Regions from separate parts of the Thermus sp. H19.2 genome, predicted to be linked through region 1. Evidence: riboswitches for the same ligand, from Rfam matches in the RefSeq annotation. Region 1 holds a riboswitch; the other holds the start of a gene.

Region 1 (11,426 bases):
CGAGGCCAGGGCGGGGAGGAGAAGGGGAAGCTCCACCCGGAGGAAGGCCCGAAAGGGGGTGGCCCCAAGGACCCTGGCCGCCTCCAGGAGGCTTGGGGGAAGGCCCTTGAGGGCCGGAAGGAGGACCCGGGCCAGAAGGGGGTAGGCGAGGAGGGCGTAGGCGGCCACCAAGAGGAGGAGGGAGCCCCGGAGCCCGGGGTAGGCCAGAAGGTAGCCCAGGCCCACGGCCACCGGGCTCACCATGAGGGGGAGAAGGCCCAAGAGATCCCATCCCAGGCTCCTCCTGGCCGCCACCCCGTAGGCCACCCCCAGGGGCAATGCCAGGGAAAGGGCCAGGAGGGTGAAGCGGAGGCTGTTGCCCAGGGCCTGGGGGAGGGGGGTGAAGTCCTCAGAGCGCCAGGCCTGGGCCAGGGCCTCGAGGCGCACCTCCCCCAAGAGGGCGAAGAGCGGGGCGTAAAGGAGAAGGAAAAAGGCCCCCAAGCCTAGGGCCAGGGCCCAGGGGCGCCTCGAGGGGAGAAGCCCGGAAGGCCCCAAGGGGTAAGCGGGAAGCCTCAGGTAGAGCCAGGCCACCAGGCCCAGGGTCAGCAGCTCCAGGAGCATGAGGCCGCTGGCCTCGGCGAAGGCCAGGCGCTGGGCCAGGAGGGTGTAGACCTCCACCTCGAGGGTGGCGTACCGCCCCCCGAGGAGAAGGGGCACCCCGAAGGCGGAAAAGGCGTAGAGGAAAACAAGGAGCCCTGCCGAACCCAAGGCGGGAAGGAGCATGGGAAACCCCACCCGGAGGAAGGCCCGGAAGGGGGTGGCCCCGTGCACCCTGGCCGCCTCCAGAGGACCCCCTAGGCCCAGGGCCACGGGGAGGAGGACGCGCAGGGCAAGCCCCAGGTTGTAAAAGACCGCCGCCAGGAGGAGGAGGAGCAGGGTGCCGTAGAGGTCCACCCCCAGCGCCCCTCGAGGGCCCAAAAGGGCCAAAAACCCCAGGGCCACCACCGGGGTGGGGAGGACGAAGGGCAGGGTGGCCAGGGCGAGGAAGACCTCCCTAAAGGGGAACCGCCACCGGAAGAGAAGGGCCAGGGGCAAGGCCAGGACCAGGGTGAGAAGGGCCGAAAGGAACCCGTACTCCAGGCTGAAGAGGTACCGTTCCCAGTAAAAGGGGTTTCCCCAAACCCGGAGAAACCCCTCCCCCACCCCCAGGAAGAGGATGCGGAGAAGAGGGTAGAAGAGGGCGAAGCCCAGGAAAAGGAGGAGGACCCCCCCCGCCAGCCGGACCACCCTACCGCCTCGCCCGCCGCACCGCCTCGGGGCTCTGCCCCTGCAGGACCACCTTGGTCCACTCCTCTATCCAGCGCTCCCGGTTCTCCGCCATGGCCTTGGGGTCCATGCGCACGCTCCCCAAGGGCTCGGGGGCGAAGCGGAAGACCTCGGGAAGCCGGGCGTCCCTCCTCGCCGGGTACATCCACATCTCCGTGGGGAGGTTCTCCTGCACGGGCTTAGAGAGGAGCCAGTCCACCACCTTCTTGGCCCCCTCCAGGTTCTTGGTGCCCTTCAAGATGCCCACGAACTCCACCTGGAAGAAGGCCAGCTCCGGGAGGAGGTTGCCCGTGGGGGGTTCCTTGTACTTGCCCTCGGAGTAGTACACCTCGGCCGCCGGGGAGGTGGTGTAGGAGACCACCAGGGACCGGTCTCCCTTGTAGAGGCTGAAGTGGGTGTAGTAGGCCTCGCTCCAGCCCTTGGCCACCCGCACCCCCCCGTCCCTGAGGGCCGCCCAGAAGTCCAGGTACCCGTCCTCCCCGAAGCGGGCCACCGTGGCCATGAGGAAGGCCAGGCCCGGGGAGCTGGTGGCGGGGTTTTCCACCACCAGAAGCCCGGTGTACTCGGGCCGGGCCAGGTCCTGGGGCGTCTTGGGAAGGGGCCTGTCCTTGAAAAAGGCCTTGTCGTAGTTCAGGCTCACCCAGCCGTAGTCCACGGGAAGGGCCCGGAAGGTGGGGTCCAGGAGGAGGGTGGCCCGGAGGTTGCGGATCTCCGGGCTCCGGTAGGGAAGGAGGATGTCCGCCTGGAGGGCCCGGGAGAGGAAGGTGTTGTCCACCCCGTAGATCACGTCGGCGATGGGAGCTCCCTTGGTGAGGATGGCTCGGTTCAGGGTCTCCCCGGCATCCCCGGCCTTGAGGATGCGGAGCTTGAGGCCCGTTTCCCGCTCAAACTGGGCCATCAGGTTCTTGTCCAGGGAAAAGCTGCTGTGGGTGAGGACGGCGATCTCCTGGGCAAAGCCAAAGGCCAACAACACCCCAAGAGCCAGCGAGCGCAACATAAAAACCCCCTGCCACCGGGGTTTACGGAAAGTTCCGCTTTCCGTCACCTTCCCTACGCCGGCATTACCCGGATCAGGTTCCAAGGGTATCTCTCAGCCCCTTAGGGGCACCCCCGGTGACGCCCCTAGCTTAAGTGCCCGCACCTTGGTTTCGCAACATGGGTTGCCCGAAATAAGGCTCGGCAGGGCTCTTTTGGGGCCCCCGCTCTGGCGCAAGCCAGAGCGGGGTACTTAGCACCCCTACCCCGACCTCGCCAGGGGCAGAAGGGCCAGGGCTTCTCTAAAGGCCCTTTGGAAAGCCTCCGGCTGGTCTATCCAGGGAAAGTGGCCAGCCCCGGGAACCACGTGGATGGGGGCCCGGAGGCGCTCGGCCACCTCCTCGGCGTAAGGGTAGCTGGTGCCGTCCTTCTCCCCCACCACCACGGCCAAGGGTTTGCGGCTCGGGGAGAGGTAAGGGGTGTAGTCCAGGCGCCAAAGGCCGTTTTGCAAGAAGGCCCACGCCGGGGTATCGGAACCAAGGATCCCCGAGCCCTCCGCCACCCACTCGTACTCCAGGCGCCCCCGGGGGCTTGGGAACATGAGGCGGTCAAAGAGGGCCTTGGGCTCGGCCTTCTCCAGGGCCGCCCTCAGGTTCTCCTCGGGATCGGGAAGGGGGCCCAGCCCCGCGGCCTCCGCCAGGCGGGCCGCAAGCCAGGGAAAGCTCACCCAAGGCCCAAGGAGGAGGGCCCCCTCCACCTGGGGAAAGCGGCGGAGGAGCTCCAGGGCCACCAGGGCGCCGAACCCGTGGGCCAAAAGGGCGAAGCGCTCCACCCCCAGGGCCTCGGCCAGGAGGAGGGTGTCCTCCACCAGGGCGTCCACGGTGAAGAGCCTGGGGTCTGGGGGAAGCTCCAGGCTCCGCCCTGAGCCCCGCTGGTCAAAGTAGACCACCCGGAAACCCTCCAGGTAGTCCTGGAGGCCCTCCCGTAGGGCGTAGGCGTTGCCCCCAGGACCCCCGTGGAGGACGAAGAGGACCGGCGCCCCCTGGTCCCCCACGTCCTCCACGTAAAGCTCCGCCTCCCCTACGGGGATGTACCCGATTTCCTCCCGCATCCCCTATACACTACCCCATCCCGCAAGCGGAAGGCCCAGACCTTAACCCCGGGGACCTTTTGGGCCCGCCCCTCCGCCTCCTCCGTGGCCCCGAAGACCTGAAGGAGAAAGCGGCCCTCCCCCTCCAGAAGCCAGAAGGGATGGGGAAGTTCTTGGGCCAAGGCTAAAAGGGGGGCCGGGTCCTTTCCCTCCACGAAAAGCACCCTCATCCTCGCCTCCACAGCCGGTGGTAGAAGAGGATCTCGGCGCTCTCCTCCAAGGTGGTGAGAAGGCTGTGGGCCTGAAGGAGGGCCTCCTCGGGCTTCTCCTTGACCCCCAGGGCGAAGGCCCCATGCCCCCTTAGGAGGCAGACCGGGTGGTGCGCCAAGGCCTCGGCCACGGCCAGGGCGGCCTCCTCCGTGGCGGACACCGTTTCGGGGGCGAGAACCGGGACCTCCTTCAGGTAGTACCGGCCCTCGAGGTCCAGGGGAACGATCTGGTCTAGATCTAAGGAAAGGGCCACGGCCACCCTGGGGTGGGCGTGGACCAGGGCCTTGGCCTCGGTCTTGAGGTAGACCTCCCGGTGGATGAGGCTTTCCACGCTGGCCCCTTGAGGGATGGGCCCAAAGAGGGGGACCTCCAGGAGGTCCTCCGGGGTGAGGTGGGCCTTCTGGACCCCGCTTCGGGTGATGAGGAAGCCCTCCTTGGTGCGTACGGAGAAGTTCCCCGCCGTGGCGGAGATGAGGCGCTGCCGGAAGAGGTCCTCCCCCACCTGGCGGAAGGCGGTGTAGATGCGGGCCCGCATGGGGTGGCCTCAGGCCTGCTTGCCCGGCTGCTCCCGGCGGGGGGCCCTGCGGGCCGGAGCCTCCTTCGTGGCCTCCACCGCCTCCTTGCGGGCCTCCTCGATGGCCCTCAGGGTCTTCTGGTCCACCACCTGGGTGAAGCGGACGAAGTCCGAGCCGGTGCCCGCCGGGATCAGGCGGCCCAGGATGACGTTCTCCTTGAGGCCGATGAGCTCGTCCTTCTTCCCGGCGATGGCCGCCTCGGTGAGGACGTGGGTGGTGTTCTGGAAGCTGGCGGCGGAGAGCCAGCTCTTGGTGGAGAGGGCGCTCTTGGTGACCCCCATGAGGAGGGGCTTCCAGGCCACGGGCACCTTGCCCTCGGCGATGAGCCTTTCGTTCAGGGCCTCCACGTCCCAGCGCTCCAGGACCTGGCCTTCCAGGAGGCGGCTGTCCCCGGGGTCGGTGACCTCCACGTACTTGAGCATCTGCCGCACCACGATCTCGATGTGCTTGTCGTGGAGCTTCACCCCCTGGGCCCGGTAGACCTTCTGGATCTCGTCCACCAGGTAGCGCTCCACCGCCTCGGGACCCCGGGCCTCCAGGAGCTGGTGGGGGTCTATGGCCCCACGGGTGAGGGGCTGGCCCGCCTCCACGTAGTCCCCGTCCTTCACCACCAGGCGGGCGTCCTTGGGGAGCTTGTACTCCTTGGAGAAGCCTTCCGACTCCACGAAAACGGAGAGCTTGTCCTCCCCCTCCTCGATGCGCACCACCCCGTCAATCTCGGAGATCACCGCCTTGGCCTTGGGCCTGCGGGCCTCAAAGAGCTCGATCACCCGGGGCAAACCCTGGGTGATGTCCGTGCCCGTGGCCACGCCCCCGGTGTGGAAGGTGCGCATGGTGAGCTGGGTGCCGGGCTCCCCGATGGACTCGGCGGCCACCACCCCCACGGCCTCCCCGATGGACACGGGCCGGGCCATGGAGAGGTCGTAGCCGTAGCACTTCTGGCAGACCCCGTAGCGGGTCTGGCAGGTGAGGGGGCTACGCACGGGCACCTCCTTGATCTCCCCGGCCTCCGCCGCCTTGATGAGGAGACCCACGTCCTCCAGGGAGAGGTAGCGGCCCTCCTCGAGGCGCTGGCCCAGGACCTCCACCTCCCGGGCCAGGACCCGGCCGTAAAGCCCGGCCTCGATGTCCGAGCGCTTCCTCAGGCGCATGGTGCGGGTCACCTCGTCGGGCTGGAAGAGGGGCACGGAGATGTAGTTGGTGGTGCCGCAGTCCGCCTCCCGCACCACGATCTCGTGGGCCACGTCCACCAGCTTCCGGGTGAGGTAGCCGGAGTCGGCGGTGCGGAGGGCGGTGTCCGCCCCGCCCTTCCTCGCCCCGTGGCTAGAGATGAAGTACTCCAAGACGGTGAGGCCCTCGCGGAAGGAGGAGCGCACCGGCACCTCGAAGGTTTCGCCGGAGGGCTTCTGCATGAGGCCCCGCATGCCGCAGAGCTGGCGGATCTGCTGGGGGTTACCCCGGGCCCCGGACTGGGCCATGACGTAGAGGGGGTTGAAGGGGTAGTTCTCCTCAAAGTTCTTGAAGACCGCCTGGGTGACCTTCTCCGTGGTCTCCGTCCAGAGCTGGATCACCTGGTCGTACCGCTCCCGGTCGGTGAGGAAGCCCATCTCGTAGGCCTGCTCAATCTGGCGGAGCTTGCGATCGGCCTCCTCCAGGTACTTCTGCTTCTCCTGCGGGATCACGGCGTCGTCTATGCCGATGGTGATGCCGCTGGTGGTGGAGAGGGTGAAGCCGTAGTACTTGAGGGCGTCCAGGAGGCGGGCGGTCTTCTCTATCCCCAGGCGCAGGAAGGCCTGGTAGACCAGGTCCTTGAGGGAGTTCTTCTCCTGGGGCACGTCCATCTGGATGAGCTCCTGGGCCACCCTCTCGTCCCCCACGGCCTCGCCCACGATGCGGGCGAAGAGGATCCGGCCGGGGCTCGTCTCCAGGCGCTTGCCCAGGTACCGCACCGTGACCACGTCCTGGAGGTCCAAAAGCCCGTGGGCCACGGCCAAGAGGGCCTCGTCGGGGTTGGCGAAGACGAACTTCAGCCGGCCCACGCTGGTCTCCCGGCCCGCCACCCGGATGGGGGCGTTCAGGGCCACCTCCCCCCGCTCATAAGCGGCCAGGGCCTCCTCGGGGGTGGCGAACTCCAGGCCCGCCCCCTTCTTCTCCCGCCGCACCTGGGTGATGTAGTAAAGGCCCAGGATGATGTCCCGGCTGGGCTTGGCCAGGGGCTCGCCCGAGGCCGGGGAGAGGAGGTTGTGGGCGGAGAGCATCTGGATGCGGGCCTCCGCCTGGGCGAAGGAGGAGAGGGGCACGTGGACCGCCATCTGGTCCCCGTCAAAGTCGGCGTTGAAGGCCTCGCAGACCAGGGGGTGGAGCTGGATGGACTGCCCCTCCACCAGTACGGGCTGGAAGGCCTGGATCCCCAGGCGGTGCAGGGTGGGGGCGCGGTTTAGGAGAACCACCTTGCCGTGGATCACCTCCTCCAGGGCGTCCCAGACCTCGTCCTTGATGTCCCGCTGGCGCTCCAGCATGCGCCTCGCCGCCTTGACGTTGGGGGCGATGCCCTTCTCCTCCATCTTCTTGAGGAGGAAGGGCTTGAAGAGCTCCAGGGCCATGCGCTTGGGCAGGCCGCACTGGTGGAGCTTGAGCTGGGGCCCCACCACGATGACCGAGCGCCCGGAGTAGTCCACCCGCTTGCCCAGGAGGTTCTGGCGGAAACGGCCCTGCTTGCCGGAGAGGACGTCGGTGAGGCTACGGAGGGGGCGCTCGGAGCCCGGGTTGGTCACGGGGCTGCCGCGGCGGCCGTTGTCGATCACGGCGTCCACCGCCTCTTGGAGCATGCGCTTCTCGTTGCGGATGATGATCTCCGGGGCGCCCTGGGCCAAAAGCTTCTTCAGCCGGTTGTTGCGGTTGATGAGGCGGCGGTAGAGGTCGTTGAGGTCGCTCGTGGCGAAGCGCCCCCCGTCCACCTGCACCATGGGGCGAAGGTCCGGCGGGAGGACGGGGACGGCCTCCAGGACCATCCACTCCGGGCGGTTGCCGGAGTCCAGGAAGGCCCGCACCACCTCCAGGCGCTTCCTGGCCTTGGCCCGCCGGGCCCGGGAGGGGTGCTTCATCTCCTCCAGGAGCTCCTTCTCCAGGGCCTCGAGGTCCAGCTCCTTAAGCAGCTGCTGGATGGCCTCCGCCCCCATGCGGGCGTCGATGTCGTAGGACTCCACCACCCGCACCACGCTCCGGACCAGGTCCACCTCCACCCGGCCGTAGATCTCGCTCTTGACCTTGCCCCCGTCGGCCAGGACGTCCCCCGGGGCCACCCGGTCCCCGGTGGAGACCTCCACGTCGTCCTCAAAGGAGTAGACCCGGGCCTTGACCACCAGGAGGCTGGCGGGCTCGTGCAGGTGGACCACCCCCTCGGCCTCGGCGATGACCTCCTCCTCGGGGTCAATGGCGGCCACGATCTTCTCCCCGGGCTGGACCCGGGCCCCTTCGGGCACCACCACGTTCATGTGGGGGGCCACCCGGTAGTCCTTGGGCTCGGTCCACTCCAGGAAGAAGGTGAGGTAGACGGTCTCCCCCTCCTCCTCGGCCTCCACCTCCTTGGCGGCCATGTGCCGGGGAAGGCGCAGAAGCCCCCTGCCCTCCGCCAGGGGCTGGCCCTTCTCCACGATCTCCCCGTGGACCACGAGGAGCGTCATGCCCACGGGAAGGAGGTAGCGGGCCACCACCTCCTCCTCCTGGCGCAGGTAGAGGAGGGCTCCCTCGGGGAACTCCCGCAGCTCCACCACCCCGTCCTCCTCCGCCCGGAAGAGGTAAGGCTCGGAAAGCTCGGCCAGGACCTCGCCGGGCTTGTAGGCCTCCCTCTCCACCCAGGAGGCGAGGGGAAGGCGCAAAGCGGCCCGCTCCCTGTAGAGGTAGTCCACCCGCACCCGGCGGGGGAAGCGGTAAAGGGCCACCCCGTCCATGCGGCTCACCACCCCGGGGGCGAGCTCCTGGCCCTTCACCACCTCCTCCCCGTCCTTCACCAGGGCGTCCACCCCGGAAGGCAGGGGGTAGGTCTCCTGCTTGCCGTAGCGGAGCTCCCGGTACTCCTCGTCGGTGAGGAGCTGGCGCTTCTCCACGGGAACCCCGTTCAGAACGGCCCCCCTCGGGTCCAAGACGATGTACTTGTTGAAGTAAAGCACCTGCTCCAGCTCCGTGGCGGAGAGGTCCAGGAGGGTGCCGATCTTGGAGGGCACGTCCTTGACGAACCAGATGTGGGCGGCGGGGGTGGCGAGCTCAATGTGGCCCATGCGGTAGCGGCGGACGATGCTCTTGGTCACCTCCACGCCGCAGCGCTCGCACACCTTGCCCTCAAAGCGCTGGCGCTTGTACTTGCCGCAGGCGCACTCGTAGTCCTTGATGGGGCCGAAGATGCGCTCGTCAAAGAGGCCGTCCCGCTCGGGCTTAAGGGTGCGGTAGTTGATGGTCTCGGGCTTCTCCACCTCCCCGTAGCTCCAGGAGCGGATCTTCTCCGGGGAGGCCAGGGCGATGCGGACCTTGCGGACTTCCTTTTTCATCTTTCCTCCAGGGCTTCTACCTCTTGGACGCCAAGCCTTCAAAGATGTCCACGGGGTTGTCCTTCTCGTCCAGGGTCTGGACGTCTAGGGCCAGGGCCTGAAGCTCCTTCACCAGCACGCGGAAGGACTCGGGCACGCTGGGCTCGGGCACGTCCTCGCCCTTGATGATGGCCTCGTAGGCGGCGTTTCTGCCCTCGATGTCGTCGGACTTGAGGGTGAGCATCTCCTGCAGGGTGTGGGCGGCCCCGTAGGCCTCGAGGGCCCAGACCTCCATCTCCCCGAAGCGCTGGCCGCCGAACTGGGCCTTACCGCCCAGGGGCTGCTGGGTGATGAGGGAGTAGGGGCCGGTGGAACGGGCGTGCATCTTGTCCTCCACCATGTGGTAGAGCTTCATGATGAACATCTGCCCCACCACGATGGGCCCCTCTATAGGCTCCCCGCTACGGCCATCGTAGAGGACCACCTTGCCCTGGAGGAAGAGCTCCCGAAGCTGCTCCTCAGGGGGCTTGCCGGGGCTCACCAGGCCGAGCTTCTCCGCCCGGGCCAGGACCTCCTTCTCCCGCTTGTCCACGCCGAAGCCCTCTTCCTTCCGCTTACCGAAGTAGAGGTCAAAGGCCTCGGCCAGAAGGGCCTTGATCTCGGGCTCGGTGGCCCCGTCAAACACCGGGGAAATGTAGCGCTGGCCCAGGAAGTAGCCCGCCAAGCCCAGGTGGGTTTCCAGGATCTGGCCCAGGTTCATGCGGCTGGGGACGCCCAGGGGGTTGAGGAGGATGTCCACCGGGGTGCCGTCGGGCAGGTGGGGCATGTCCTCCACGGGGAGGATCTTGGCCACCACCCCCTTGTTCCCGTGGCGGTTGGCGAGCTTGTCGCCCACCTGGAGCTTGCGCTTCTGGGCCACGTAGACCCGCACCACCTCCCGCACCCCGGGCTTGAGCTCCACCCCGGGGTCGCCCCGGCGGAGGCGCAGGCGGCCCACCACGATCCCCCCCTCCCCGGGAGGCACCCGGAGGGAGGTGTCCTTCACGTCCCGGGCCTTCTCCCCGAAGATGGAGCGGAGAAGCCGTTCCTCCGGGGAAGGCTCCTGCTCGCCCTTGAAGCTGGTGCGGCCCACCAGGATATCCCCGGGCTTGACCTCGGCCCCGATGCGCACGATCCCCTCCTCGTCCAGGTCCCTTAGGGCGGCCTCGGAGAGGTGGGGGATGTCCCGGGTGATGCGCTCGGGGCCCAGCTTGGTGTCCCGGGCCTCGATCTCGTAGCGCTCAATGTGGATGGAGGTGTAGAAGTCCCGCTTGAGGAGCTCCTCGCTGATGACGATGGCGTCCTCAAAGTTGTACCCGTCAAAGGGCATGATGGCCACCAGGACGTTCTGCCCCAGGGCCAAGAAGCCCTCCTCGGAGGCGGGGCCGTCGGCCAGGAGGTCGCCCTTTTTCACCCGCTGGCCCACCACCACGCGGGGGCGCTGGTCCAGGACGGTCCCCTGGTTGGAGCGGGCGTAGCGGCGCAAGGGGTACTCCACCAAGCGGCCGTCCCCGTAGCGCACGGCGATGCGGGTGCCGTCCACCTTGACCACCTCCCCCTCCTCCTCGGCGTAGAGGGCGGCCAAGGAGTCCCGCACCACCCGCTCCTCGAGGCCGGTCATCACCACCGGGGCCTGGGCCCGGATGAGGGGCACCGCCTGGGTCTGCATGTTGGAGCCCATGAGGGCCCGGTTGGCGTCGTCGTGCTCCAGGAAGGGGATGAGGTTGGTGTTCACAGAGAAGACCTGCTTGGGGGAGACGTCCATGAACTCCACCTCCTCCGGGGTCACGATCACGGGCTCCCCCTTCTTCCGGGCCACCACCCGGTCGGTGGCGATGCGGTCCCCTTCCAAGGGGGTGTTGGCCTGGGCGATGGTGTAGCGGTCCTCCTCGGTGGCGGTCATGTAAACCACCTCCTCGGTGACCACCCCGCCCCTTACCCGGCGGTAGGGGGTGCGGATGAAGCCCAGCTCGTCCACCCGGGCGTAGGCCGCCAGGGAGGTGATGAGGCCGATGTTGGCCCCTTCCGGGGTCTCCACCGGGCAGATGCGGCCGTAGTGGGTGCGGTGCACGTCGCGCACGTCAAAGCCCGCCCGCTCCCGGGTGAGGCCGCCGGGGCCCAGGGCGGAGATGCGCCGCTTGTGGCGCAGGGAGGAGAGGGGGTTGGTCTCGTCCTTGAACTGGGAGAGCTGGCTCCGGCCGAAGAACTCCCGGAGGGCGGCCTCTAAGGGGCGGCTGTTCACCAGCTTGGCCGGGGTCAGGGTGTCGGGAGAGCCCATGAGCATGCGCTCCCGCACCCCCCGGGCGAGGCGGCTTAGCCCCACCCGGAACTGGTCGGCCATGAGCTCCCCCACGGTGCGGATGCGGCGGTTGCCCAGGTGGTCGATGTCGTCCACCTCGTGGCCCGCAACCCCGGCGGTGAGGGCGAAGAGGTAGCGCAGGGTGGGCAGGAAGACCTCGTCCTTGAACTCCCCGTCCTCAAAGCGGACCAGGGTGCGCCCGGAAAGCCGCACCCCCAGCTTCTCCTCGGCCTTGTACCGGCCCGCTTCCCCCAGGTCGTAGCGCTTGGGATCGGCCAGGAGGCCGAAGAGGTAGGCCAGGGCCTTGTCCTTCTTGGGGGGGTCGCCGGGGCGGAGAAGGGTGAAGAGGC
Region 2 (11,426 bases), 670 kb from region 1:
CTCCTCACCGTCCTAAGGCGGGAGTTCGGCCTCGAGCTCTTCCGGGAAAGCCTCCTGGGGGCGGTGCGCACCACGAGCATGATCGGGCTCATCCTCGCCGGGGCGGGGGTCCTCACCCTGGCCATGGGGTTCACGGGGATCCCACGGGCCCTGGCCACCTGGGCGGTGGAGGCGGGGATCACCCCCACCGCCCTCGTCCTTTTCCTCACCCTGGTCTACGTCCTCCTCGGCTGGTTCCTGGACGGGATCTCCATCGTGGTCCTCACCATCAGCGTCATCCTTCCCGTGGTCAAAGCCCTCGGCCTGGACCCCTTGTGGTTCGGGGTGTACCTGGTGCTCATGGTGGAGCTCGCCCAGATCACCCCGCCCGTGGGGTTCAACCTCTTCGTCCTCCAGTCGTTGAGCGGGGAGGACCTCTTCCGCATCGCCCGCTACAGCCTGCCCTTCATGGGGGTGCTCCTCCTCATGGTGGCCCTCTTGGTGGCCTTCCCGGGGATCGCCACTTGGCTTCCCCGGACGATGACGGGGGGGTAGCGTGGAAGTGGTCCCCGTCTACACCGGGTTTCCGGGCAGGAGCCACCGGGGCTACCTGGGGCTTTCCGGCGCCTACCTGGTGGTGGGGCCCAGGCTCCTCCTCTACGACACCCTGGGCTTCGGGGAGCGGGAGAGCCTTTACGCCCGCCTCGAGGCCCTGGGCTTCTCCCCCCTGGACGTGACCGGAGTGGTCCTGAGCCACCTCCACTTCGACCACGCGGCCAACGCCGACCTCTTCCCCTGGGCCGAGGTCTACGTCCACGAAGCCGAGCTCCGCCACGCCGAGAGGGTGGCCAAGGACCCCAGGCTGGACCCCGCCTGCCTCGCCCACCTGCCCAAGGCCCTTCCCCGGCTTACGGCCGTCCCGGAGGAGCCTCTGACGGAGGGGCTTTCCCTGCTCCACCTTCCCGGCCACACCCCTGGGCTTTTGGGCCTCGCCGTGGAGGGGGTGGGGGTCTTGGCCAGCGACGCGGTGAAGAGCCGCTTTGACCTCGAGGGCCCGCCGGCCCCTCCCTGTCTGGACCCGGAGAGGGCCCTAAAGAGCCGGGAGCGCCTTTGGGGCTTCCCCAGGCTCTTTCCGGGCCACGACGTCCCCTTGCGGCGGGAGGGGGACCGCTTCCTTCCCGAAGGCGAGGCCTGCCTGGAGGTCGCCCTCCCCCACGGGGCCAAGGTGACGCTTAAACTTTGATAAGGAGGCCGCATGAAGGTGGACCTGAACGCGGACGCGGGCGAGTCCTACGGGGCCTTCACCTACGGGCACGACCGGGAGATCTTCCCCCTGGTGACCTCGGCGAACCTGGCCTGCGGCTTCCACGGGGGAAGCCCAGGTCGGATCCTGGAGGCGGTGCGCCTGGCCAAGGCCCACGGCGTGGCCGTGGGGGCCCACCCGGGCTTTCCCGACCTCGTGGGCTTCGGCCGAAGGGAGATGGCCCTGAGCCCCGAGGAGGTCTACGCCGACGTGCTCTACCAGATCGGGGCCCTCTCCGCCTTCCTCAAGGCGGAGGGCCTCCCCCTCCACCACGTCAAGCCCCACGGGGCGCTTTACCTCAAGGCCTGCCGGGACCGGGAGACGGCGAGGGCCATCGCCCTGGCGGTGAAGGCCTTTGACCCGGGGCTTCCCCTGGTGGTCCTTCCGGGGACGGTGTACGAGGAGGAGGCCAGGGAGGCGGGGCTAAGGGTGGTCCTCGAGGCCTTCCCCGAAAGGGCCTACCTGCGAAACGGCCAGCTCGCCCCCCGCTCCATGTCAGGCTCCTGGATCACCGACCCCCAGGAGGCGGCCCGGAGGGCCCTGCGCATGGTGCTCGAGGGAAAGGTGGAGGCCTTGGATGGGGGGGAGGTGGAGGTCAGGGCCGAAACCCTTTGCATCCACGGGGACAACCCCAAGGCCCCCGAGGTGGCACAGGCGGTGCGGCGGGCCCTGGAGGAAGCCGGGGTGAGGGTGCAGGCTTTCTGAAGGAGGACCAGATCACGCCCCGTGGTCCAAGGGCCCGTGGCCGTGGCCCAGGGGCGGCGCCCCCTGAAGGGCCCGGGTGAGGTAGGCCTTGGCCTCGGCCACCGCCTCTTCCAGAGGCCTCCCCAGGGCGAGGAGGGCGGCGATGGCGGCGGCAAGGGTGCAGCCCGTGCCGTGGGTGTTCCGGGTATAGACCCGGGGGGCAGAGAACCGCAAGACCCCTTCCCGGGTGGCGAGGAGGTCCACCGCCTCCTCCCCCTCCAGATGCCCCCCCTTGAGGAGGACGGCCTTGGGGCCTAAGGCGAGGAGGGCCCGGGCGGCCTCCTCCGCCTCCTCCAGGGTGCGGATGGGATGCCCTAGGAGGGCTTCGGCCTCGAGGCGGTTCGGGGTGACCAGGGCCGCCAAGGGAAAAAGCCTCTCCTTGAGGGCGGCCGCCGCCTCCGGGGCGAGGAGGGGGTCCCCGCCCTTCGCCACCATCACCGGGTCCACCACCAAGGGCCGGACCCCGAAGCGCCGCACCGCCTCGGCCACGGCCTCCACGATGGCCGCGTCCCCCAAGGCCCCCGTCTTGGCGGCGTGAAGGGGGAAGTCCTGGGCCACGCTCTTTACCTGGGCGTAGACCACCTCGGGAGGAAGGAGGTGCACCCGCTGCACCCCCAGGGTGTTCTGGGCGGTGACCAGGGTGAGGGCGCTCGTCCCGTAGACCCCGAAGCGGAAGAAGACCTTGAGGTCCGCCTGCACCCCCGCCCCGCCCCCCGAGTCGGAGCCCGCGATGGTCAGGGCTACCCTCACGTCCTTTCCTCCTCCCATTCCCTAGCCTCCAGGAAACTTCTGTCCCCATGCCGGCTTGGGCCGGCACGGGGTGGCCTCACAGGTCTTCCAAGGGCCGCCCCCGGGTCTCCACCCCCACGGCGAAGGCGAAGACCCCGGCGAGGAGGAGAAGCCCCCCGTGGAGGGCCAAGACCCCGCCCGGGCCCCAGAGGGGAAGGAGGGCCCCGGTGGCGTAGGGGGCGAGGATCCCCCCCACCCGGCCCACCGCCGCCACGAAGCCCGCCCCGCTTCCCCTAAGGGCCGTGGGGAAGAGCTCCGGGGTGTAGGCGTAGACCGCCCCCCAGGCCCCCAGGTTGAAGAAGGAGAGGAGGGCCCCGAAAAGGAGCACCTCCCCGGGGGAAGCGGCCCGGGAGAGGAGCCAGGCAAAGAGGGCGGAAAGGCCTAAAAACCCCACGAGGACGGGCCGCCTCCCCCAGCGCTCCACCAAAAAAGCCGCCACGAGGTAGCCCGGCACCTGGGCCAAGGTGATGAGGAGGACGTACTCCAAGGAGCGCACCAGGGTGTAGCCCTGGGCCACGAGGAGGGAGGGGAGCCAGATGAAGGCCCCGTAGTAGCCCGCGTTCAGGGCAAACCAGGCGAGGGCGAGGAAGAGGGTGCGCCGGAGGAAGGGCGGGCGGAAGAGGGCCCCGTAGGGGAGGGGGCGCGGGGCGGGCTCAGGGCGAGGCTCGGGAAGGGGCCCGGGAAAGGCCCGCTCCCAGGAGGCCACCAGGGCCTCCGCCTCCGCCGCCCGGCCCCGGGCCACGAGCCAGCGGGGGGACTCGGGGAGGGAAAGCCTCAGGTAGGCGGCGTAAAGGGCGGGAAGGGCCCCGGCGAGGAAGGCCCCCCGCCAGCCGAAGGCGGGCACCAGGAGGTAGCCCATGAGGGCGGCCAAAAGCCACCCCACGGCCCAGAAGGCCTCGAGGAGGACCACCATCCGCCCCCGGTGGGCCTTGGGGCTCCACTCCCCCATGAGGCTTGCCGCCACGGGAAGCTCCGCGCCCAGCCCCAGCCCCGTGAGGAAGCGGAAGAGGAAAACCCAAGAAAGGCTTGGGGCCAGGGCGGTAAGGAGGCTTCCCAGCCCGGCGAGGAAGAGGCTATACCCCACCACCGCCTTCCGGCCGAACCGGTCGGCGAGCCGCCCCCCGAGGAGGGCCCCAAAGAGCATCCCCAGAAGCCCCACGCTCCCCAAAAGCCCCGCCCCCACCGGGTCCAGGCCGAAGTCCCGGGAAAGGGCGGGCAGGGTGAAGCTGATGAGCCCCACGTCCATGGCGTCCAGGGCCCAGCCGAATCCGAGGAGCAGGAGGAGGCGGTGGTGGGGCCTGCCCAAGGGCAGGCGTTCCAGACGGGCGAGGGCGTCCATGGCTTCAGGCTACCGGAAGCTCCAGGCGCCCCTTCCCCTTGAGCACCGCCTCCACCAGGTTCATGGGGCAGAAGGGGCCGCACATGCTGCAGGCCTTGGTCTTGGAGCCCCGTTCCTCCTTGAGGCGCCTCGCCTCCTCGGGAAAGAGGGCGAGGGCGAACTGGCCCTCCCAGTCCAACCGGTAGCGGGCCTCGGACATCCTCCGGTTCCGCTCCAGCGCCCCCTTGTTCCCCCGGGCCACGTCGGCGGCGTGGGCGGCGATCTTAAAGGCGATCACCCCTTGCTTCACGTGCTCCACCGTGGGCAGGCCCAGGTGCTCCGCCGGGGTCAGGTAGCAGAGCATGTCCGCACCCCACCACCCCGCCAAGGCCCCGCCGATGGCCCCGGCGATGTGGTCAAACCCCGCGGCGGTGTCCACGGGAAGCATCCCCAGGATGTAGAAGGGCGCGTGCCCCGTGAGCTTCTTCTGGATCTGGACGTTGGCCGCCACCTCGTTCAAGGGGATGTGCCCGGGGCCTTCCACCATGGCCTGGACCCCGGCCCTTCTGGCCCTTTCCACGAGCTCGCCGATGGTGAGGAGCTCGGCGATCTGGGCCCGGTCGGTGCTGTCGGCGAGGGAGCCAGGGCGGAGGCCGTCCCCCAGGGAGAGGGTCATGTCGTAGGTGCGGGCGATGTCCAAAAGGTCGTCAAAGCGGGCGTAGAGGGGGTTTTCCTCGCCCCGGTGGAGCATCCAGGCGGCCATGAGCCCCCCGCCCCGGCTCACGATGCCCGTGGTGCGGGGGCTATTCCGGTAGACCTCGAGGTTCCTCAGGGTCACCCCCACGTGCACGGTGATGTAGTCCACCCCCTCCTTGCCGTGCTCCTCAATCACCTGGAAGAGCTCGTCCGCCGACATGTCAAAGAAGTTCTTGCGCCTGGCCGCCCGAAACTCCGCCTCGTAGATGGGCACGGTGCCTAGGGGGACGGTGGCCACCTCCAGGATCCGCTTGCGGATCGCCTTGAGGTCTCCCCCGGTGGAGAGGTCCATGATGGTGTCCGCCCCATACTGGATGGCCACCTTGGCCTTCTCCACCTCCTCCTCCACGTCCACGTAATCGTAGGAGGTGCCCAGGTTGGCGTTCACCTTGACGGAAAGCCCCTCCCCGATGCCCTTGAAATCCCGAAGGGCCTTGTGGTTCGGGTTCCTGGGGATGACGATCCGGCCTGCCGCCACTCCCTCCCGCACGAACTCGGGGGAAACCCCTTCCTTCTCGGCCACGTAGGCCATCTCCTCGGTGATCTTCCCTTTCCTTGCCGCCTCAAGCTGCGTCATCTTCCACCCCCAAAAGCCCTAAGAGCCTCTTTGCCGTCCAAGGGGCGAGGAGAACGCCGTTCCTCCCGTGCCCCACCGCCGCGTACACGCCTTCCTCCACCTCGCCCACGAAGAGCTCACCCGCGGGCCTAAACCCGAAGGCCGCTCCCCTAAAGCGGGCCCCTTCCAAGAGGGGAAAGCGCTCGTGGGCGTAGTCCGCAAGCCAGCGGAGGCCATAGAGGTCCACCCCTTCCTTCCACCCCTCCCTTCCCGTGGCCCCCACGTAGACCCCGCCCTCCCGGGGCAGGAGGTACCCCTCCCCGGCGAAAAGGGGCCCGGGCGGGGCCTCCCCCCAAAGGAGAAGGGCCTCCCCCTTGAGGGGCCTGACCCTTAGGCCAAACCGCTCCCCCCAGGCCCCCACGCAAAGGAGGACGAAGCGGGCCCTAAGGGCCCCTTCCCGCCAATGGACCCTTCCCCCCTCCACCCCCTCCACCTCGGCCCGGAGGTAGGTGCCCCCGAGGTCCCGGAAGGCCTCGAGGAGGGCCTCCCGGAGCTTCCTGGGGTGGACGTACCCCCCGGGAAAGCGCCTCGCCCCCAAGGCCCCCCGGACCGGGTAGGGGGAGGGGGCCTCCGCCGCCCAGGCCTCCTTTTCCGAAGGGGTGAGGGCCGCCACCCAGGTGCCGGAAAACCCCGCCTCCACCTCCTGGCCCCTTTCCTTGAGCTCGGCGAGGAGCTCGGGGTAGCGGGCAAGGCCGTATAGCCCCGCCTCCAGAAGCTCCCCCGAAAGCCCCTCGGGGTAAGGGGCGAGCATCCCCGCGCTCGCCAGGGTGGCGGCCCCTTCCTTCTCCGCGTCCAGGAGGGCCACGGCCACCCCCCGCTTGGCGAGCTCGTAGGCGGCGAGGGCCCCGATGATCCCCGCCCCCACCACGGCCACGTCCGCCCTCATGGCCCTTCCTGGCTACTGGGGCCCCCGACCGGGCTTGCGCCCGGTCGGGGTAAGAGGCACCCCCTCCACCGGACTGGAGGGGCTCGCCGCCTCCCTGGGCCGCATGGGCCCTGCGAGGTAGGCCTTCCTCCCCGCCTCCACCGCAAGCCGGAAGGCCTCGGCCATGGCGGGGGGGTCTTGGGCCTCGGCGATGGCGGTGTTCACCAAGACGGCGTCCAGGCCCAGCTCCATCACCTCCGCCGCGTGGGAAGGGAGGCCGAGCCCCGCGTCCACCACCACCGGGGGAAGGGAGGCCTTCTCCCGGGCGAAGAGCTCCAGAAGGGCCCTCGTCCGCACCCCCCAGCCCGAACCGATGGGGGCGGCGAGGGGCATCACCGTGGCCGCGCCTAGGGCGGCAAGCCTTTTGGCCAGGACCAGGTCGGGCCCCATGTAGGGGAGGACGAGGAAGCCCTCCTCCAAAAGGCGCTCCGCCGCCTTCAGGGTCTCCAGGGGATCGGGGAGGAGGTAGGTGGGGTCGGGGATGACCTCCAGCTTCACCCACCGCTCCCCGGTGAGGAGGCGGCCCAGGCGGGCGAGGCGCACCGCCTCCTCGGCCGTTTTGGCCCCTGCGGTGTTGGGGAGAAGCCTAACCCCCTGCAAAGCCTCCAGAAGCCCCACGTGCCCCGGGGCCTTGAGCTCCACCCGCCGGATGGAGACCGTGACCACCTCGGCCCCCGCGGCGGCGAGGGCCTCCCGCATCACCCCGAAGTCCTTGTACTTGCCGGACCCCAGGATGAGGCGGCTTTTCAGCTCCACATCCCCTACCTTCCAGGTGTCCATCTAGCCTCCCTGCATCAGGGCCACCACCTCCACCACGTCCCCGTCCTTTAGAACCCGGTCCGGGACCTCGAGGCCCAAGAAGGCCTCCTCGTTGAGGAGGACGGCGACCCCCTTAAGCTCCACGCCGAGCTCCTCCAAGACCTCCTTGAGGGTCTTGCCCTCCAAGGGCTTGGGCTCCCCGTTAAGCCACACCATAAAGCCTCTCCCTAAGGGCGCGGGCCGCCCGCTCGGGGTCTTCCGCGTCCAGGATGGCCCGGACCACCACGACGCGCCTGGCCCCGGCCTCTAGGACCTGGTCCAGGTTCCCTAGGTCAATCCCCCCGATGGCGTACCAGGGCCTCTCCCCCAGGTGCTCCGCCGCCCAGCGCACGTAAGCGAGCCCCGCCGCGGGCCTGCCCGGCTTCGTGGGGGTCTCCCAGACGGGGCCCACGGAGAGGTAGTCCACCCCCTCCTCTAAGGCCCGCAAAGCCTGCTCGGGGGCGTGGGTGGAGCGGCCCACCATCCCCCGGAAAAAGCGCCGCGCCTCCTCCGGGGTGAGGTCGTTCTGCCCCAGGTGGACCCCGTCCGCCCCCAGGAGGGCGGCGAGGTCGGGGCGGTCGTTCAGGAAGAAGGGCACCCCGTAGCGCCGGGCGAGGGCGAGCATCCGCTCCCCGAGCTCCAGGGTGGGCCGCGCCTCCCAGTCCTTGGCCCTTAGCTGCACGACCTCCACGCCGCCCGCCAAGGCCCTTTCCGTGCGGTCCAGGGCTTCCTCCAAAGACCAGCCGGGCCTTGGGGTCACCACCAGGTAGAGCCTTCCGAGCAACCTTTCACCCCCTTCAGGCGGGCGGGAAAGGCCCACGCGGCCCGAAGGGAGTTGGGTTGTGGGGGACTGGGGTCTTCCGCATAGGCTTCCCTCCGCCGGCATTACCCGGATCAGGTTCCAAGGGTTGCTGGGAGAAACCCAGCTCTCAGCCCCTCCATTAGGGCACCCCTAGCCTGCCCTCCCACTATAGCACGCCCTCGCCCGGGGAAAAGAGGGCGGGCTACACTGGAGGGGAAACCATGCGCCCCTACCTGGCCCTCGCGAGCCTCCTCTGGGGCCTCCACCTGGGCGCGGCGGCGGTGGCCGCCCTGGGCCTTCCCGCCCCCGTCCTCGGCCTCGCCGCCTTCTCGGCGGGGGCCTGCTTAGGGCTCGGCTTAAGCCTCCTCGCCCGGCGCCTGCCCCTACCCCACCTCCTTCTCGCCGCCCTCCTCCTCAACCCCTCCGCCTGGGTAGCCGTCTTCCTCCTCCGCCCCGAGCCCGACCCCATGAACCTGGGCCTGGCCGTGGCCGCGGCGGCCTTCGCCCTCCTCCTCCTCGGGGCCCTTCTCCTCCTCCTCGCCGCCCTCCTCCCCCCCTGGCTCGCCCCCTGGCCCACGGGCCTCTCCGGCCTCCTCCTCGTCCCCCTCTTCGCCCTCCTGGGGGACGCCCTGGGCCAGGCCCTCCCCCTCTGGGCCCGGTGGGGGGCGCTCCTCCTGGGAGCCTTCCTCACCGCCTTTGGCCTCGCCGGCGGGATCCGGGGCCAGGGGGCCACATACCCTTGACTTTCATAGGCTCAATGGTATATCATCCCCGCCAACCCCCGGGACCGGGGGTCGGAGGTGAGGGATGGCAGGGCTTGTGGACAGGGTAAGCGGCGCGCGCCTGGACCCGGCGGCGGAGGCGGAGATCCGGTACCTGGAGGCCACGATCGCCCGCCTCGAGGCCGGGGAGGAAGACCCCGAGGACTTCCGGGTCTACCGGCTTAAAAACGGCATCTACGGCATCCGGGGCCGACCCGAGCACCACATGATCCGCATCAAGCTCCCCGTGGGGCGGATCACCCCCGAGGGCCTCAGGGTTCTCGCGGACGTGGCCGAGCGCTACGCGGAAAACCGCCTCGCCCACGTGACCACCCGCCAGGCGGTCCAGCTCCACCACGTCCACCGCCGGGACGTGCCCAAGGTCCTGAGGGCGGTGAACGCCGCAGGCCTCACCACACGGGAGGCCTGCGGCCACTCCATCCGGGCCATCACCTGCTGTCCCTACGCCGGGGTCTCCCCCGAGGAGCCCTTTGACGTGACCCCCTACGCCGAGGCCGCCTACCGCTACTTCCTCCGCCACCCCGTGGGGCAGAACCTCCCCCGGAAGTTCAAGATCGCCTTTGAGGGGTGCGCCACGGACCACGCCCGCACCCCCATCCACGACATCGGGGTGGTGGCGGCTTTGGAAGGGGGGAAAAGGGGCTTCCGCGTCTACGTGGGCGGGGGCTTAGGGGCCGCCCCCATGAGCGCCGAGCTTTTGGAGCCCTTCACCCCCGAGGAGGACCTCCTCCCCACCATGCTGGCCATCGTCCGCCTCTTTGACCGCTACGGAAACCGCAAGGTCTTAACCCAGGCCCGGCTCAAGTTCCTGGCGAAGAAGTGGGGAATCGCCGCCTTCCGGGAGGCGGTGCGGGAGGAGAGGCGCCTCGTGAAGCTCACGGCGAGCGGCGAGGACCTGAAGGCCTGGGCCCCGCCCCCAGAGCCCGAACCCCCGGGGCTTCCCAGCCCGCCCCAAAAGCCCTTCTCCTTTGCCCCCGGCTTTAACGCCTGGCGGCGCACCAACCTCTACCGGCAGAAGCAGGAAGGCTTCTACACCGTCACCGTCCGCCTCCCCTTGGGAGACATCACCCCGGAGGGGCTCAGGGCCCTGGCGGCCATCGCCGAGACCTACGCCGCCGAGATCCGGAGCGCCATCAGCCAGAACCTCCTCCTCCGCTTCGTCCCCGAGGAGGCCCTGGGGGGGCTTTACGAGGCCCTTTTGGAGGCGGGGCTCGCCTGGCCTGAAGCCCACACCCTCCTGGACATCACCCGCTGCCCCGGGGCCGACACCTGCAACCTGGCCCTCACCCGCTCCCGGGGGCTCGCCCAGGCCCTCGAGGCCCACCTCTCCGCCCTCCCCCTGGCCCAGGACCCGGGGGCCAAGGCCCTCAGCCTAAAGATCTCCGGCTGCCCCAACTCCTGCGGCCAGCACCACATCGCCGACATCGGCTTCTACGGCTCAAGCCGCAAGGTGGGAGAAAGGGAGGTGCCCCACTACGTCCTCCTCCTGGGCGGGCGCACCCGGGAGGGGGAGGCCCGCTTCGGCCAGGTGGTGGGGAGGCTTCCCGCCCGCCGGGTCCCCGAGGCGGTGGAGAGGATCCTCAGGCGCTACCTGGAGGAGCGGCAAAACGGGGAGAGCTTCCAGACTTACCTGGACCGGGTGGGGGCAGCCTCCTTCAAGCCCCTCTTCCAGGACCTCCAGGAGGTCCCCCCCTACGAGGAGGCCCCCGAGTTCTACCAGGACCTGGGGGCGGAGGGGGAGGCCTTCAGCGTCCAGCTCGGGCGCGGGGAGTGCGCCGGCTAACGCCCCTAGGAGGAGGACACCATGCGCGTGGCCTACGCGGGACTCAGGCGCAAAGAAGCCTTCAAGGCCCTGGCGGAAAAGCTCGGCTTCACCCCTCTCCTCTTCCCCGTCCAGGCCACGGAGAAGGTCCCCGTCCCCGAGTACCGGGACCAGGTCCGGGAACTCGCCCAAGGGGTGGACCTCTTCCTCGCCACCACCGGGGTGGGGGTGAGGGACCTCCTGGAGGCGGGAAAGGCCCTGGGCCTGGACCTGAGGAGGCCCCTGGCCGGGGCCCACCGCCTGGCCCGGGAGGTCAAGGCGGCGAGGGCCCTAAAGGAAGCGGGCCTTCCCCCCCACGCCGTGGGGGACGGTACCTCCAAAAGCCTCCTCCCCCTCCTTCCCCAAGGCGGGGGCGTGGCCGCCCTCCAGCTCTACGGCAAGCCCCTCCCCCTCCTGGAAGGGGCCCTAGTGGAAAGGGGCTACCGGGTCCTCCCCCTCCTGCCCTACCGCCACCTCCCCGACCCCGAGGGCGTCCGGCGCCTCGAGGCGGCCGTCCTGGGAGGGGAGGTGGACGCCCTCGCCTTCGTGGCCGCCATCCAGGTGGAGTTCCTCTTTGAGGGGGCGAAGGACCCCAAGGCCCTGAGGGTGGCCCTCAACACCCGGGTCAAGGCCCTGGCCGTGGGCCGGGTGACCGCCGACGCCTTGAGGGAGTGGGGGGTGAGGCCCTTCTACGTGGACGAGACCGAGCGGCTGGGAAGCCTGCTTCAGGGCTTCAAAAGCGCCCTGCAGAAGGAGGTGGCGTGACCTACTTCCCCCTGATGCTGGACCTAAAGGGCCGCCCCGTCCTCCTCA

What was found. Region 1 has a riboswitch for thiamine pyrophosphate ahead of ACY5J6_RS10190 (thiamine ABC transporter substrate-binding protein). Riboswitches for the same ligand answer to the same signal wherever they lie in the genome.
Region 2: linked by a shared signal. The riboswitch ahead of thiE (thiamine phosphate synthase) and the one ahead of ACY5J6_RS10190 (thiamine ABC transporter substrate-binding protein) in region 1 are both predicted to bind thiamine pyrophosphate.

What each region holds. Positions count from the first base shown of each region.
Region 1 is NZ_CM143429.1:1,882,413-1,893,838, forward strand. It holds gene ACY5J6_RS10185 (ABC transporter permease) at 1-1,257, opposite strand, end outside; gene ACY5J6_RS10190 (thiamine ABC transporter substrate-binding protein) at 1,268-2,302, opposite strand; TPP riboswitch at 2,335-2,427, opposite strand; gene ACY5J6_RS10195 (alpha/beta fold hydrolase) at 2,543-3,391, opposite strand; gene ACY5J6_RS10200 (hypothetical protein) at 3,361-3,600, opposite strand; gene ACY5J6_RS10205 (class II aldolase/adducin family protein) at 3,597-4,175, opposite strand; gene rpoC (DNA-directed RNA polymerase subunit beta') at 4,185-8,759, opposite strand; gene rpoB (DNA-directed RNA polymerase subunit beta) at 8,776-11,426, opposite strand, start outside.
Region 2 is NZ_CM143429.1:1,209,035-1,220,460, forward strand. It holds gene ACY5J6_RS06545 (TRAP transporter large permease) at 1-534, shown strand, start outside; gene ACY5J6_RS06550 (MBL fold metallo-hydrolase) at 536-1,222, shown strand; gene ACY5J6_RS06555 (LamB/YcsF family protein) at 1,235-1,987, shown strand; gene thiD (bifunctional hydroxymethylpyrimidine kinase/phosphomethylpyrimidine kinase) at 2,000-2,776, opposite strand; gene ACY5J6_RS06565 (MFS transporter) at 2,853-4,154, opposite strand; gene thiC (phosphomethylpyrimidine synthase ThiC) at 4,159-5,466, opposite strand; gene ACY5J6_RS06575 (NAD(P)/FAD-dependent oxidoreductase) at 5,453-6,391, opposite strand; gene ACY5J6_RS06580 (thiazole synthase) at 6,404-7,210, opposite strand; gene thiS (sulfur carrier protein ThiS) at 7,211-7,405, opposite strand; gene thiE (thiamine phosphate synthase) at 7,392-8,012, opposite strand; TPP riboswitch at 8,083-8,192, opposite strand; gene ACY5J6_RS06595 (hypothetical protein) at 8,252-8,773, shown strand; gene ACY5J6_RS06600 (nitrite/sulfite reductase) at 8,838-10,595, shown strand; gene ACY5J6_RS06605 (uroporphyrinogen-III synthase) at 10,617-11,378, shown strand; gene ACY5J6_RS06610 (precorrin-2 dehydrogenase/sirohydrochlorin ferrochelatase family protein) at 11,375-11,426, shown strand, end outside.